Linked DNA regions of Siphonobacter curvatus. The protein of the gene in region 1 interacts with the protein of each later gene in a pairwise test. Links are inferred from orthologs where the notes say so. Each region holds a gene or a part of one and is shown on either strand. Other genes may lie near its edges. The genes, in order: gyrB and gyrA.

Evidence for each region.
Region 2: the proteins of gyrB (region 1) and gyrA interact in binary tests that used the Escherichia coli proteins (3 or more experiments, as listed by UniProt). The link is inferred for Siphonobacter curvatus from one-to-one orthologs.

Annotation. Positions count from the first base shown.
Region 1 is NZ_PTRA01000001.1:861,061-868,594, reverse strand. The notes cover bases 3,136-6,094. They hold gyrB (DNA topoisomerase (ATP-hydrolyzing) subunit B), read right to left. Parts: upstream 5,626-6,094; coding sequence 3,646-5,625; downstream 3,136-3,645. Other genes in these bases: C5O19_RS03470 (aminotransferase class V-fold PLP-dependent enzyme), read left to right, coding at 5,894-6,094; C5O19_RS03480 (hypothetical protein), read right to left, coding at 3,288-3,506. In the rest of the region: C5O19_RS03495 (hypothetical protein), read left to right, coding at 1-299; C5O19_RS03490 (hypothetical protein), read right to left, coding at 262-807; ppk1 (polyphosphate kinase 1), read right to left, coding at 945-3,083; more of C5O19_RS03470, read left to right, coding at 6,095-7,030; C5O19_RS03465 (hypothetical protein), read right to left, coding at 7,090-7,491. UniProt on the Escherichia coli protein: DNA gyrase negatively supercoils closed circular double-stranded DNA in an ATP-dependent manner to maintain chromosomes in an underwound state.
Region 2 is NZ_PTRA01000001.1:2,224,448-2,232,214, forward strand. What follows is about bases 2,362-5,553. They hold gyrA (DNA gyrase subunit A), read left to right. Parts: upstream 2,362-2,710; coding sequence 2,711-5,353; downstream 5,354-5,553. Other genes in these bases: C5O19_RS09190 (hypothetical protein), read left to right, coding at 2,362-2,499; C5O19_RS09200 (tetratricopeptide repeat protein), read left to right, coding at 5,518-5,553. Also shown: C5O19_RS09175 (DUF349 domain-containing protein), read left to right, coding at 1-833; C5O19_RS09185 (cation diffusion facilitator family transporter), read right to left, coding at 1,137-2,048; more of C5O19_RS09190, read left to right, coding at 2,215-2,361; more of C5O19_RS09200, read left to right, coding at 5,554-6,990; C5O19_RS09205 (pyrophosphohydrolase domain-containing protein), read right to left, coding at 7,618-7,767. UniProt on the Escherichia coli protein: A type II topoisomerase that negatively supercoils closed circular double-stranded (ds) DNA in an ATP-dependent manner to maintain chromosomes in an underwound state.

The DNA.
Region 1 (7,534 bases):
CCTTATACGCCTTTGCTCCGGATAAACGGGATACCAACACCTATACCAAATCCGATTTCAGTAATAATGCGACCTGGCCCTTAGCCGAGTTTTCTGCTAAAAACGTTCCCTCATTGCTGGATGCCGCAGACTTTAAAACCATCACGGTCTTTGGTCGTACGCAATTGGTGTACAAAGGCTGGCCGCTGTATTACTTCGGTCCGGATAACATGCAACGCGGGATTACCAAGGGCGTTAGCGTACCACGTCCGGGCGTTTGGCCTATCGTAAATCAGAGTTCCGCTGCGGCTCCGCAGTAGACTTTTTTCGACGGAGGAAAAAGAACAAGACCCACGAGGCAATCAACAGACAAATCGCAATCTGAAACGGGTAGTTGGACTGGTTCTCCAGTGCTTCTACCCGTTTTCGATTACGCTCGGCCTGCGACCGCAACTGCTTATTTTCTTCCATGAGCGCTCCGCTTTCGTCGAGGTACGAATTGACGCGTTTGGAGACGTCGGAGTTTTTACGGCGAAGTTCCGTCACTTCGGCCTGTTTCATCCGATTCAGCTCGGTAAGAATTTCATTGTCTTTATTCAGAATTTGCTCCAGCGTAGTGATGATATTTCGTAGGTCTTTCTTGGATTGGCCACCGAAAAAAGCGTTTCGCTCCTGCTGATCCTGAGCCCATTGCTTGTACAGGCCCTGCCGTTGGGATACCAGAATGTTCAGCACCGAGTCAGGTCGGGCCACATACGAATAGCGAATATTTTGGGCCTGCGTAGTAATGGCAATACATCCCAGAAAGAAGGCAATGAAATAACGCATAGCTAATCAGCGGTCTGATAAGAGTTGGTCGTCGTTTTCCGAAGTACAAACGGATTTCTTTTGATACTAAAAAGCGGTGAAGATTGTTTTGTACCCAGGATACAAAAACCTCTTCACCGCTTTTGAACGATACTCGCTTAAAACACTTGTGCTTCCGGCAGACTGGCTTCGGTCACCTCGAAGAACTTCTCATGAATATTGAAAACCTCTTCGTCGGCCTTCCGTGGGCATTTCGCGTACGTACCGTCTTCTTTGAGCGTATACGCATTGACGTTATCCTTCATATTGTACTCCAGAATCTGTACCGCCTGTTGTTGTACTTTCGGATTCACCAGTAAAAACAGGGATTCGATCCGTTTATCAAAGCTCCGTACCATCAGGTCAGCACTTCCGCCATAGATTTTGGGTTCGCCTTCGTTATGGAAGTAGAATAACCGCGTGTGCTCCAGGAAATCGCCAACAATCGAGCGTACGGTAATGTTTTCAGACAGTCCTTCCCGACCTGGACGCAAACAGCAAATGCCGCGTACGATCAATTTGATGGGGACGCCCGCCTGAGAAGCCAGGTACAGCTCGTCGATGGTTTCGCGGTCTTCCAGCGAGTTAATCTTCAGACAAATTCCCGAAGGTTTCCCTTCCTTAGCATTCGCGGCTTCGGCTCGGATCAATTCGATGAGGTTATTCCGCATGTCGCCCGGAGCCGTAATCAAGTTCTGGTAACTGCTGGGTAAGGAGTGACCCGTAATTACGTTGAAAAACTCCGCCACATCACTCGTGTACACTTCATTGGCCGTCAGCAACCCAACGTCCGTGTACAGCTTAGCCGTATCTTCATTATAGTTTCCACTCGACAAGTGGGCGTAGCGTTTCACGCCATCCCCCTCGGCCCGTACAATCAACAACAGCTTAGTATGCGTCTTGAACCGACCAATACCATAGATCACGAAGCAACCCGCCTTTTGCAGGCGTTCGGCTTCGCGAATGTTATTTTCTTCGTCAAAACGAGCCTTTACTTCGAAGAGCACGGCTACGTTTTTACCGTTTTCTGCGGCTTTGAGCAAAGCAGCCGTCACGCGGGAATTTTTCGCGACGCGGTAAACGGTCAGCTTGATACTGAGTACGTTCGGATCTTCAGCAGCCTGTTCGAGCAGTTGTAATACCGCTTCAAAGTTATTATAGGGGTGGTGAAGAAAAATGTCCCGTTCCCGTATGACGGAAAAGATGTCGTCAATCGGTCCACGAGGCAGCCCCAAAGCCGGTACGGGCGATGGAGATTTGGGAAGTTCATCGCGAAATTCCGGGTGACGAATAATCTGCCACATGGAAGTAAAGTCGATGAGCTGATCCGCGTAGAAAATATTCAGATCGTCGATTTCCCATTTTTTCTTCAGGATGTTAATCACCCATTCCGAACAATTGGGTTCCACGGCCACTTTCACTACGCGGCCCAGACGACGGTTTTTCACTTTTTGCCGAATCTCGTCCACGATATCGTCTTCGACATCGTCAATGTCATCGACCGAAAAGTCTCCATTCCGGATAATCCGTAACAGACTAACGTTCAGAATCTCGATGTTGCGGTACAGCTTGTGGATCTCATGCCGCACGATTTCTTCCATCGGCAGAAATACGACTTCTTCCACCCGATCGATAACAAAGAAACGCGGCAGGTTTTGTGGAATCTGAATGAATGACAGCTTTTTCTCAGCCTGATCTTTCTTGGTTACATTCGGGTTTTTCGTTACCACAGCAAACGTCAGCGTACGCGGAATCAGGCTGGGGAAGGTGTGCGTCTGATCGTACACCATGGGCGTCAGCATCGGAAAAATGGTGCGGTCAAAGTGCCCAATGGCCGCCGCCGCTTCTCCTTCCGTTAGGTCGCTCCAACTCGCCAGACGTAGTTCATTTTCGGGGAATAGCGGTAACAGCTCTTCCCGGAAAATCCGATTACGCTCTTCGTAAAACTGCTGACTCATCGTCAGCAGCGTTTGCCGGAAGGGCCATTCCCGTAAGCCGGAATAATCGATCCGTTCTTTCTTGTAATCCAGGTAGTTATATAAACTTCCCAAACGGATGGAAAAAAATTCATCCAGGTTGGAAGCCGTAATCGCTAGAAATTTAAGTCGGTCAAATAAGGTTCGCTGTGGATTGCGAGCCTGGTCGAGTACCCGTTCGTTGAAGGCCAGCCAGCTCAAATCGCGGCTGAGGTACGGGGATTGTTCAATGGTTGAACTAACTTTTTCCTGGCTACGTGCCAGACGCTTCTGATCTTCCATAAAGGTACGAAAACGAATCAGCCGTCGAAATAACGACAAAAGGCCCGAGGTCCGCGAGCCTTTCGATAAACGGTGATATATTGAGTTTCTTCTCGACACAAAACAAACCTATTTTATCGCTGAGCCGGACGAATATTCGATTATGGTTTTGTTAAATAACCAGACCATCCGGTCAGACCTTCGTTACAAAAAACGATCATAACCCTAGTTATTATTATTTAACTGGGATTTTATTGCTGCGTATTCCGACCCAATGTTAGCCATCTCCTTAACCAGAAAAGTCTGCAATTGTTCGTTAAAAATGGCCTTATCTTCCGCAGAAAGGGAAGCGTACAAATCTTTCAATTCCTGATTAATAACGGCTCGTTCTTCATCACTGGCGTTGATGGAACGGATGTGATATGATTTGAAATCGAATGTCATACGGGATCGCATTTTACGTAGGTCGTACCTACCGACTAATGAGCATCTAAAAACGAGTAGGCGTTGCCTACCCAAATTTTCATAAAAAAAGTGGCGGGTGTTTACACCCACCACCCGTAACTATTGCCAAATCAAATCGTTAAATGTCGATTTTGGCGTATTTAGCGTTGCGTTCGATGAACTCGCGACGGGGTGCTACTTCATCTCCCATCAGCATCGAGAATACGTGATCGGCTTCAGCGGCACTTTCGATAGTCACCCGCTTCAGCGTACGCGTATCGGGGTTCATCGTGGTTTCCCAAAGCTGCTCGGCGTTCATTTCACCCAGACCTTTGTAGCGTTGAATCCCTACTGAATCCGGACGATCGCCGCCAATTTCCAGCACTGCCCGCTCACGTTGTTGCTCCGTCCAGCAATACCGACTTTGTTGACCTTTCTTCACCTGATACAAAGGAGGCTGAGCAATGTATACGTATCCCTGATCGACCAGATCCTTCATGTATCGGAAGAAGAAGGTCAGAATCAGCGTACGAATGTGACTACCATCCACGTCGGCATCGGTCATGATCACAATCTTGTGATACCGCAGTTTGTCCAGGTTCAGGGCTCTTTCGTCGCCTTCTTTGCCAAACTGTACCCCGAGAGCGGTAATCATGTTTTTGATTTCCTCGTTCTCGTAAATCTTATACTCCTGAGCTTTTTCTACGTTCAGGATTTTACCGCGTAAGGGCAGAATCGCCTGGAAGTTCCGGTTACGACCCTGTTTGGCCGTACCACCAGCGGAATCCCCCTCGACGAGGAATAATTCGCACTGTTCCGCGTCCGATTCCGAGCAGTCAGCCAGTTTACCGGGCAAGCCACCGCCCCCCAGTACCGTTTTACGCTGTACAGCTTCACGAGCCTTGCGGGCCGCAATCCGGGCTTTGGCCGCAATGACTACCTTATCAACAATCGTTTTGGCTTCCTTGGGGTGTTCTTCCAGCCAGGTTTGTAACATATCGGTTACTACCTGCGAAACCGCTCCGGAAACCTCGCCGTTACCTAATTTCGTTTTTGTCTGCCCTTCAAACTGAGGCTCGGCTACTTTTACAGAGATAACCGCCGTTAAACCTTCGCGGAAATCTTCGCCCGAGATCTCAATTTTCTCCTTGGCCAGCATGCCGTTTTTATCGGCGTAGTTTTTCAGGGTCCGCGTTAATGCTCCCCGGAAACCTGCCACGTGCGTACCACCTTCGATGGTATTGATGTTGTTAACGTAGCTGAATACATTCTCGGAATACGAGTTGTTATACACCATCGCCACCTGTACTGGAATCGACGCTTTATCCGACGACTCCATGTAAATGGGATCGGCCAAAAGTGCTTCCCGCGTACCGTCGAGGTATTTCACGAACTCAATCAGACCGCCTTCGGAGAAAAATTCTTCGGTCAGAGGCTCACCCGCTTCATTCAGATCCCGTAAATCAGTCAGGAAGATGCGGATGCCTTTGTTCAAGAAAGCCAACTCCCGCAAGCGTTGAGCTACGGTTTCAAACTTGTATTCGGTGACGGTGAAAATGGTAGCATCGGGTTGAAAACGAACCGTCGTCCCCGTACGCTCGCCGGCGTCACCCACAACTTTAACCGCGTACTGGGGAACACCGATTTTATATTCCTGCTGGAAGATTTTTCCTTCCCGATAAACGTTAACTTTCAAGTCCGTAGACAGGGCGTTCACGCAGGAAACCCCCACGCCGTGCAAACCACCTGAAACTTTATAAGAGCCTTTGTCGAATTTACCACCGGCGTGCAGAACGGTCATTACAACCTCCAGAGCCGACTTTTTCTCTTTCGAGTGCATCCCCGTAGGAATACCCCGGCCATTATCTTCAACCGTAATTGAATTGTCTTCGTTGATGGTTACCCGGATCGTATCACAGTACCCCGCCAGAGCTTCGTCAATCGAGTTATCTACTACCTCCCAAATCAGGTGGTGAAGTCCCTTCGTTCCTACGTCTCCGATGTACATGGAAGGCCGTTTCCGTACGGCTTCGAGCCCTTCCAACACCTGAATATTATCGGCACCATAATCGTTGCGGGCCGTTACGACCTTATCTTCTTCCAAAACTTCGTTGGTCATAAATACTTGGTTTTTAGACTACTGGGCAAACAATAAAACTCGCCTCACCTTTCGAAATAAACTTGGTAAAAATACAATTTTTTTACCATAAAACCGTGCTTTTTCCAAAGAAAATCACAAATAATTCAGCCCTTTTTTGCGATTTTTTGAAGCTGAAAAAAGAAAGTCGGAATTCCTCGGCCGTTTACTAAGTTTGAGCAGGACTTTTCCGGAAAGTGAAGGCCAAAACGTCCACTCATCCGTTAACATCTACCAACTTCTTTCTTCCATGCTTACCTGCCAGAAACCTCTTTTTTCGCTCCCCGAAGCCATTCATTACCTCAACGGAGCATCCATGTCTCCCCTGCTTAAAAGCGTCGAAGAAGCGGGTATCCAGGGATTGTTACGCAAATCGCAACCCCACACGATTCACCAGGAAGATTACTTTACGGATGTGGACCGCGTCCGGCAACTGTTTGGACAATTGGTACACGTTCCGTACGAACGCGTCGCCATTATCCCTTCGGTTTCGTACGGAATGGCAATTGTGGCAAAGAACCTAAACGCCCGGCCCGGTCAGCACATCTTATTGGTAGCCGATGAGTTCCCCTCGGATGTATACGCCTGGGAAGAAGTTTGCCAAACACAGGCCATTTCTCTAAAAACGATTAACCGCACGGGCGACGGTAAAAGCTGGAACGAAGCCGTTTTAAATGCCATCAGCGAAGAAACCGCTTTACTGATGATCGCTCCGATACACTGGTCGGACGGAACGCGATTTGACATCGAAGCTCTCAGCAAACGCTGTCGGGAAACGGGTACCCGTTTTGTACTCGATGGTACGCAGGCCGTGGGAGCTCTGCCACTTGATCTGACTGAGGTATCGGTGGATGCTCTGATCGTCGGCGGCTACAAATGGCTGCTGGGTACATACGGGATGGGACTGGCGTATTTCGGTCCCGCCTTTGACGAAGGTCGCTCCATTGAACAAAGCTGGATTAATCGCAAAGGCAGTGATAATTTCCGCTTACTGATGGCCTATACGACAGAATTCCGGCCCGGAGCTAGTCGTTATTCCATGGGGGAACAAAGCAATTTCATCCAGATACCGATGCTGGCGACGGCTCTGGAGCAAATCCTGGCCTGGACGCCCGAAGCCGTGCAGGCGTACAGTGAGGCGTTGGTTCGTCCGCACGTGCCCCACTGGCAGGAACTGGGTTTCTGGATTGAAGCAGAGGCGTATCGAAGCTCCCACCTGTTCGGACTACGTCACGAAGGGCTGGATATGAACCGTTTGCGGACGGAGCTGGAACGCCATCAGGTATACATTTCCACGCGGGGGACTACCCTTCGTATTGCGACGCACGTTTACAACGAAGCGGCGGATCTGGAAGCCCTGACGGAAGCGTTGTCGGCCAGCCTTTGACTCAACAAAAACGGCCCGACGAATGATTCATCGGGCCGCTAGCTTTGGTATTCTGTTGCCTAATCTTCGGGATACGGAACGAAAATGAACTTGGTGAAATCGGAGTCAATAATGAACAAACAGGCGTACTCGGCGGGGTCTTTGTAGCTTTCCTTGAAAAGCTCCTCGCCATCTTCCCCGATGATTTCCCGCTGGAGGAATTCTTCGAGAAACGTAGCCGAGTAGTACCACTGGTTATCGTTCATTTCTCCCCGACCAATCAACACCGAACCAAGCGGTTGCGGCTGCTGACAAGCCACAAAAATAGGATAATTAGAAAAGCCCCGCTGCCGGATCTGGTGGGCGGCTTCCTGAATAAATTCGGATACTTTCACAAAGTCGGCCGTAATCATGCCGAGGTATTTCCCGCTCAATTCCGGCGAATTGGGGGCATTGGATAGTGCTTCGGGTTCGTCGATCATTTCTTTTAGTTTTCCGTTTGCGGTTTACAGTTTTCCTGTTCAG
Region 2 (7,767 bases), 1.4 Mb from region 1 along the record:
CAATGCCACGGGACAAAGGACGGGAGATGAGCCAGAAATTCTGGGCTGATATTAAAACATTCTTCCGTAACAAAGGCGAATTCTTCCGTCAGCTCGAAGCTAAACGCGATGAAAACCTGCGGCAGAAAACGGCTTTGTGCGAACAGGCAGAAGGACTGCTCGAAAGCGGAGACGATTCGGCTGAAGCTACGAATACGATCATTGAGTTACAGCGTCGCTGGAAGTCCATTGGTCATGTACCCGAAAAAATGCGGGACAAAATTTTCGACCGCTTCAAAAAAGCCTGTGATGCCTTCTTCGAGCGGAAGCGTAACAAAAACGCCGGTATCGAAAAAGAATACGAATCGAACCTGGAGCAGAAAAAAGCTCTTTGCGAGGAAATTGAAACGCAGGCCAAATCCGGTGAAACCGATCTGGAAAAGCTCAACGCGTTTAAAGCTCGCTGGGCCGCGATTGGGTTTGTGCCTCGTAAAGAGATGCAGAACATTCAGCAACGGTACATCAAAGCTGTAAATAGTTACGTAGCAGCAATGGGTAAACTGAGTGCTCACGAAAAAGAACAACTCGTGCTGGAAAGCGAAGTTGAGCTCATCAAGCAGGACCGCGGTCGGGGCGGCTCGGGTGATTTACGCGGACGGGAAAACGATATTCGCCGTAAAATCCGTACGCTGGAAGACGAAATCGCCCAGATGGAAAATAACCTGGCCTTTTTTGCCAACTCTAAAAATGCCGATAAGATCAAACTAGATTTTGAAAAACGGATTGATCGTTCGCGTAAGGATCTCGAACAACTCCAGCATCAGCTACGGGTCGTTCGCGAAGCTGAAGACTAGTAAAATAAAAAAAGCCTCACCGATACGTGAGGCTTTTTTATGAAAAATATCTTTGTGGATCAGCTACTTACAAAACTGCTCAAAAAAAATATAGCTGCAAGGTTGACAAGGGCTGAAAATTACTTTAGTTTTGCGGCACGTTTGAAGGAAAACAACACCGACAAACAAAATAAAGAGGCCTCCTTAGCTCAGCTGGTAGAGCAACTGACTTGTAATCAGTAGGTCATTGGTTCGATCCCGATAGGGGGCTCTTTTAAAGGTTACGTTGCGAAACGTAACCTTTTTTTATTGCCTGTGGTGGAATTAATGATGGTGATGGGTATCCAGGCAGGGGTCGTCCGGGCTTTCCGTTTCGAGCGTAGCATGTTGGATGGACAAGTGTTCCAGCGAATGCCGCAGCTCCTGTTTGACCTGGTACAGTTCAGTACCATTCAGTTCAGTAGCTATAACCACGTGGGCCGTTAACGCATTTTCGGTTGTACTCATGGCCCAGATGTGCAGGTGGTGGACATCGAGTACCGCAGGATTTTTCAGCATTTGGTTTCGGATGGTTTCTGGGTTCACGTTAGCAGGCACCCCATCCAGCGACAGCACCAAGCTATCCCGCAAGAGAGACCAAGTACTCGCTACGACCACCACGGCTACAACCAGACCAAGCACCGGATCCAGCCAGTACCAGTTCAGTCGGGGCATCAGTAAGCCCGCGACGACTACGGCGGCTGAAACCAAGGCGTCAGCCATCAGGTGTAGATAAGCTCCCTTCACATTCAAATCGTGTTCTTTCTGCCGGAAAAACAACAGAGCCGTCAGCGTGTTAATGACAATCCCAATCCCAGCTACCAGGGCAATAGTATCACCGGGTACGGTTTGGGGACTGTAAAAACGTTGAATGGCTTCGTAGCCAATACCACCCATGGCCACCAGTAGTAGTACGGCGTTACCTAGCGATACCAGAACAGTGCTTTTTTGAAATCCGTAAGTAAAACGGGACGTTGGCTGAGCTTTGGCCAGTCGAAAAGCTAACATCGACAGCAACAATCCCGCTACGTCCATCAAATTATGCCCTGCATCCGTAAGTAGAGCTAAGGAGTCGGTATACAAACCTGCCGCTGCTTCGACGAGTACGAAGGCCGCATTCAGTCCAATCCCCACTTTGAACGCCCGATTGATTTCGGCAGGGGCATGGCTGTGGCTGTGATCGTGGGAGTGACCCATTCGCTAAGTGTTTAAGGGGTTACGTATAATCTTTTTATTACTTTGCCGTAAAAGTATCGTCAGGAATCGTGCAACAGGGAATCAAAAAGAGGGTTTGTGAAGAAAGTTCAGTTTGATGTACGCTTGCCTTTTCTTCGCTCGTTGCTAAGCTTATAACTTGTACTGTATGAAATCAATTATTAACGGGGTGCTGCTTACCGGACTTGCGGGGCTACTCAGTTCGTGCTGGGCACCTAAGTGTCCGATGAAAAGTTGTCACGTAAAAATGGAGCACCGTCACGAAGGAAGGATTTACCGGGGTAGTTCCATTTTCGCTTCGCCTACGCACAGCTTTGGCTGGAAGATGAAAAACGCGAGGGGCGAAGCTGAAGAAAAATCACTGTATCGGGAGAACAAAGATCCTAAAACCAAGAAGAAGTTTAAAAAACTACTTCCCTGGGAAAAAGTATAGGCGAAAACAGAAGGCCCGTGAGCGTGGAAAAAAGGCCAAATCAGGCCCTTTGTCTTGCCGTTGGTGTATTCTTTTAAAAATACAAATAATAACGTCTCAGCGGGCCTGATTTGTTGGGTAAATCTTTGAAAAAACGGCAAAAAATCAGTATTTTTGGTACTTCTTACATAGAATCCCTCATTTGATCGGGAAATTCTGCAATTGATTTAAAATGGCTGAAACTACAGAAGACCATCTGCCCGAAAACAGTAACTCAGGTAACATTATTCCCATTAACATCGAGGACGAAATGCGAGGTGCCTACATCGATTATTCGATGTCGGTTATCGTGTCGCGTGCCTTACCCGACGTACGGGACGGCTTGAAGCCCGTACACCGCCGGGTGCTTTTTGGGATGGACGAGTTGGGCGTTAATTACAATCGAGCACATAAGAAATCAGCCCGTATTGTTGGAGAAGTTTTAGGTAAATACCACCCGCACGGGGATTCCTCGGTCTACGATACCATGGTACGTATGGCCCAGGACTGGTCCCTGCGATATCCGTTGGTGGACGGCCAGGGTAACTTTGGTTCGATTGACGGCGATTCACCGGCGGCGATGCGTTATACGGAAGCCCGTCTGAAACGGATCGCCGAAGAAATGTTAGCCGATTTGGGTAAAGAAACGGTTGACTTTCAGAACAACTTCGATGATTCGTTGCAGGAACCCACGGTAATGCCCGCTAAAATCCCGAACCTGTTACTGAATGGTTCAGCCGGGATTGCGGTGGGTATGGCCACTAACATGGCTCCGCATAACCTGACGGAAGTAGTGGATGGCATTGCCGCCTACGTAGATAATCCGGAGATTACGATTGCCGAACTGATGCACCACATCAAAGGCCCCGATTTTCCAACGGGTGGTACTATTTACGGTTTAAGTGGAATCAAGAATGCGTTTGAAACGGGCCGGGGGCGTATCGTCATCCGGGCCAATGCTACGTTCGAGCAAACCAAGACGGGCAAGGATCAGATCGTGGTGACGGATATGCCGTACCAGGTCAATAAAGCCGTTCTTCAGGAAAAAATTGCCGAACTGGTTGAAGATAAAAAGCTGGAAGGAATTTCAGCCATTCGCGATGAAAGCTCCAACCGCGAAGGCATTCGTCTGGTGATTGAGCTGAAACGGGATGCCGTACCCAATGTGGTACTGAATAACCTGTACAAGCATACACCCCTGCAAACGGCGTTCAGTGTTAATAATGTGGCTCTGGTGAAGGGTCGTCCGATGACGCTCAACCTCAAAGACATGATTCGACATTACGTCGAACACCGTCTGGATGTGATCGTTCGCCGGACGCGTTACGATCTGAAGGAAGCTCGCAAGCGGGCTCACATTCTGGAAGGTCTGCTGGTCGCCCTGGATCACCTCGATGCCGTTATTGCCCTGATTCGTAGTTCACGCGATCCGGAAGTAGCGAAAGCTGGATTGATGAATGGATCCTTCATGACAACCGCTCAACGCGAGGCGTTCCTGAATAATCCGGATCGTAGTCTGCAGATCGTTGATACCTTCAAAAATGAGGGAGCAAATAACCTCGTTCTGAGTGAAGCACAGGCCCGGGCTATTCTGGATATGCGTCTGCAACGTCTGACGGGTCTGGAACGTGATAAGATTCAGGAAGAATACAACGAGCTGATGCGTTTCATCGCTGACATGGAAGACATCCTGGCTCGCCCCGAACGTCAGTACCAGGTCATCAAAGACGATCTGACCGAGCTACGGGCCCGCTACGGCGATGAACGTCGCACGCAGATCTCGCACGCGGACGACGAACTGTCTATTGAAGACATGATTGCCGATGAAGAAATGCTCATTACCATTTCTTCGCAAGGCTATATCAAGCGTACGCCACTGGTGGAGTATCGGACGCAAAGTCGCGGGGGCGTCGGAGCCCGGGGGGTCAAAACTAAGGACGACGATTTCACCGAGCACCTCTTTACGGCAACCATGCACAATTACCTGCTGTTCTTTACCGACACGGGTAAATGCTTCTGGTTACGCGTATTCAACGTTCCCGAAGGGAACAAAGTAGCCAAAGGACGTCCCATTCAGAACTTGCTCAACATTGAAGCAGGGGATAAAATTCGGGCGGTCATCAACGTGAAAACGCTGACGGATCCGGATTACATCAACAATAACTTCATTGTGATGTGTACGGAACAGGGTACGGTGAAGAAAACTTCGCTGGAAGCTTATTCACGTCCCCGTCAGAACGGAATCATCGCCGTGAATATCAACGAGGGTGACCGTCTGCTCGATGTAGCTCTGACCAACGGTAACAACGAAATTATTATCGCCGTTGATGCCGGACGTGCAGTACGCTTCAATGAGGAAAAAGTTCGTCCGATGGGACGTACGGCTACCGGCGTGAAAGGCGTTGAACTGGCCGACGATGAAAAAGTAATTGGCATGGTGTGTGTAGTCGATCCGGCTACGGCCCAGCTACTGGTGGTTTCCGAACAAGGCTACGGCAAACGCTCGGATATCGAAGAGTACCGTCTGACCAACCGCGGAGCGAAGGGCGTAACTACCCTGAAAGTAACCGACAAGACTGGTAAACTGGTCGCCATCAAGCAAGTAAGTGACCGGGATGATTTGATGATCATAAATCGTTCGGGTCTGGCTATTCGCTTTGCAGTGGCCGATCTCCGGGTCATGGGTCGCAATACGCAGGGCGTCCGCCTGATTAATCTACGCAACGGAGATGAGATTTCGTCGATTACCAAAATCGAAAATGAAGAGCTCATCGAAGGGGTAGAGCAGGAGGGGGAACAGCCCACAACGCCGCCGGAAGAATCAACGGAGGCATGATTTTTTTGAACCTTGGGGATTAGTCTCCAAGGTTTTTTTATTCGGGTATACCTTTGCTCGTTTCGGGAAGTGTACACCAAATCTATTCCTGTGTACGTTTTCTTGAAAGCTAGAAAATCCTTTACTTCGCACAGAAAAGCAACTAAACCAAAATTAGTAGTACAATGAATAAACTCATTCTTCCGGCCTTTTTAGGCCTGTTATCAGCAACCGCCTACGGCCAGAACAGTGCATTATCGGCAATGGAAAGCGGTAAGCTCGACAAAGCAAAGGAGGAGATAGATAAAGCGGTTCAGGACCCTAAGTCAGGTGCTAAGCCTAAAACCTGGTTGGTAAAAGGTCAGGTATACGAAGCACTGTCTACGGATAAAAATTTGGCAGGTCTTGATTCGATGTCTTCTCTATCGGCTTACGAAGCTTACAAAAAAGCGATCGAACTGGATACGAAAGAAGGCAAACAGGGAAGCACGGCGAAAGATGCTCAGAAAGCCATTACCATGGCTCCTGATGCAAAAGAGAAAGTTCGGTTGTACTACGGTTTGATCGGACAGGGGAATGCTAAGTACCAGAACAAAAACTTCCCCGATGCTCTGAAGCTGTTGAAAACGGCGATGGAAGTTGATCCGAAAGATAGTACAGCCGCGATGTTCACGGGTATTGTAGCTCAGCAAACGGGTGACAATGCAACGGCGAAAGAAGGTTTCGGAAAATATCTGGAATTAGGAGGTAAAGATCCGGTCATTTTCTACACGCTGTCAAACATTCACCGTACGGAGAAAAATGACAATGAGGCCATCAAGGTGCTTAATCAGGGTATTGCTGCCAATCCGGAAAGCAAGGATTTGAAAAATGAAAAAATCAACATCTATCTAAGCTCTGGACGTACAGATGAAGCAATCAATGATTTGAAAGCTTTGGCGGATAAGGATCCGAACAACGTACAGAACGTGGTAAACCTGGCTATTTTGTACGATAACGCCGCTCAGACGACGCAAGAAGAGCTCAAGAAGTATGCTTCAGAAGCTCGGAAAGGTGGCGATTCAGAGAAAGCTGTTAAAACGGCCGAAGGTGATGTCAAACTGTACCAGGACGAAGTAACCCGTTTGTCAGCGGCCTTGAAGAAGAAGCCGACCGACAAAGAATTGAAACGTCAGCTGGGTGAGGTAAAAACGAAATTAGCCGATGCTCAGAAGAGTTTAGCTTCAGCTACTCAAGCGAAAGCAACCTCTGATCAGGCCAATGCGGGCAAAGTAGCCGAAGCAAAAGCCAAAGTAGCGGAGCTTACCAAGAAATTGGATGAGCAAAAAGGTCAGGCGAAAGCAGGTTACGAGAAAGCTTTGCAAATTGAGCCTAACAACTTCGACGCCAACTATAACATGGGCGTATATTACTTTAACGAAGGTGTACAGGTGAAGAGCAAAGTAGATGCCATGGATATGGCTTCTTACAATAAAGAAGGTAAAGCTGTAGAAGAAGAAACCGTAGCGAAGTTCAAGCAAGCGTTACCGTATTTCGAAAAAGCCTGGGCCGTTAAGCAGGAAGAAGCATTAAAGACTAACTTGCTGCAAACGTACAACATCCTGAAGCAATTGGATAAAGGCACCAACTACGACGCGAAAATTGCCGCTCTGCAGTAATCATTTCAATTCATACGTTGGTAATAAAAAAAGCTCTGCGAGAATTTCGCAGAGCTTTTTTTATTACTCAGTTAGCTATATGAGGGATTGTTATCTAGCTGTAGGGCATATGCAATTTGATTTATTTAACATAATATAAATTATAAAACAAGTATAAGTAGTTGATAATAAGGGTGTATCGGGCTATTTGACTGGTATATATTTGTATAAGAAATAAAGGCTAGCATCGTTTAGAATCCTAACCTAGCAAAAAGAAAAAGATTGAAAAAGAAATCGATCAGGAAGGCCAGCTGAGAGTTTTAATGAATGTTCCGAGCTGAAAAAATTTATTGCACGAATCGAATCCTACGTAGTAATACGAAATGCATCAGCTATTTAACGTAATCATTAAACGGGTTGCAGCGTGTGGTTGCTTTCGGAAATACATTTCAATCAACTATCCGGTGGCTATGGCTTATGGTAATCTTGAATTGAAGACGTATCGGCACGATATGATATAGCCATGTTGGCATTTCTTAAGGATCGTAGCGAACATTTTATTGAAGTTGAATCATTCGTCGCTGCAATCAAGAAGATCGGTCTGTAGACTGGTGACAACAGACATCACCAGTCTACAGGTGAAGAGACTTATCCTTCCTGTAAAATGGATTCCAGGTCAGCCGGCGAGTAATTAACGGATTTGAGCGTCTTATGATCTGATTTACGATAGACGAGCCATTTACCATTATCTTCATGATAGGCGGCCTCTGTACCATCCTTTGCCAAGTAGAATTCGAC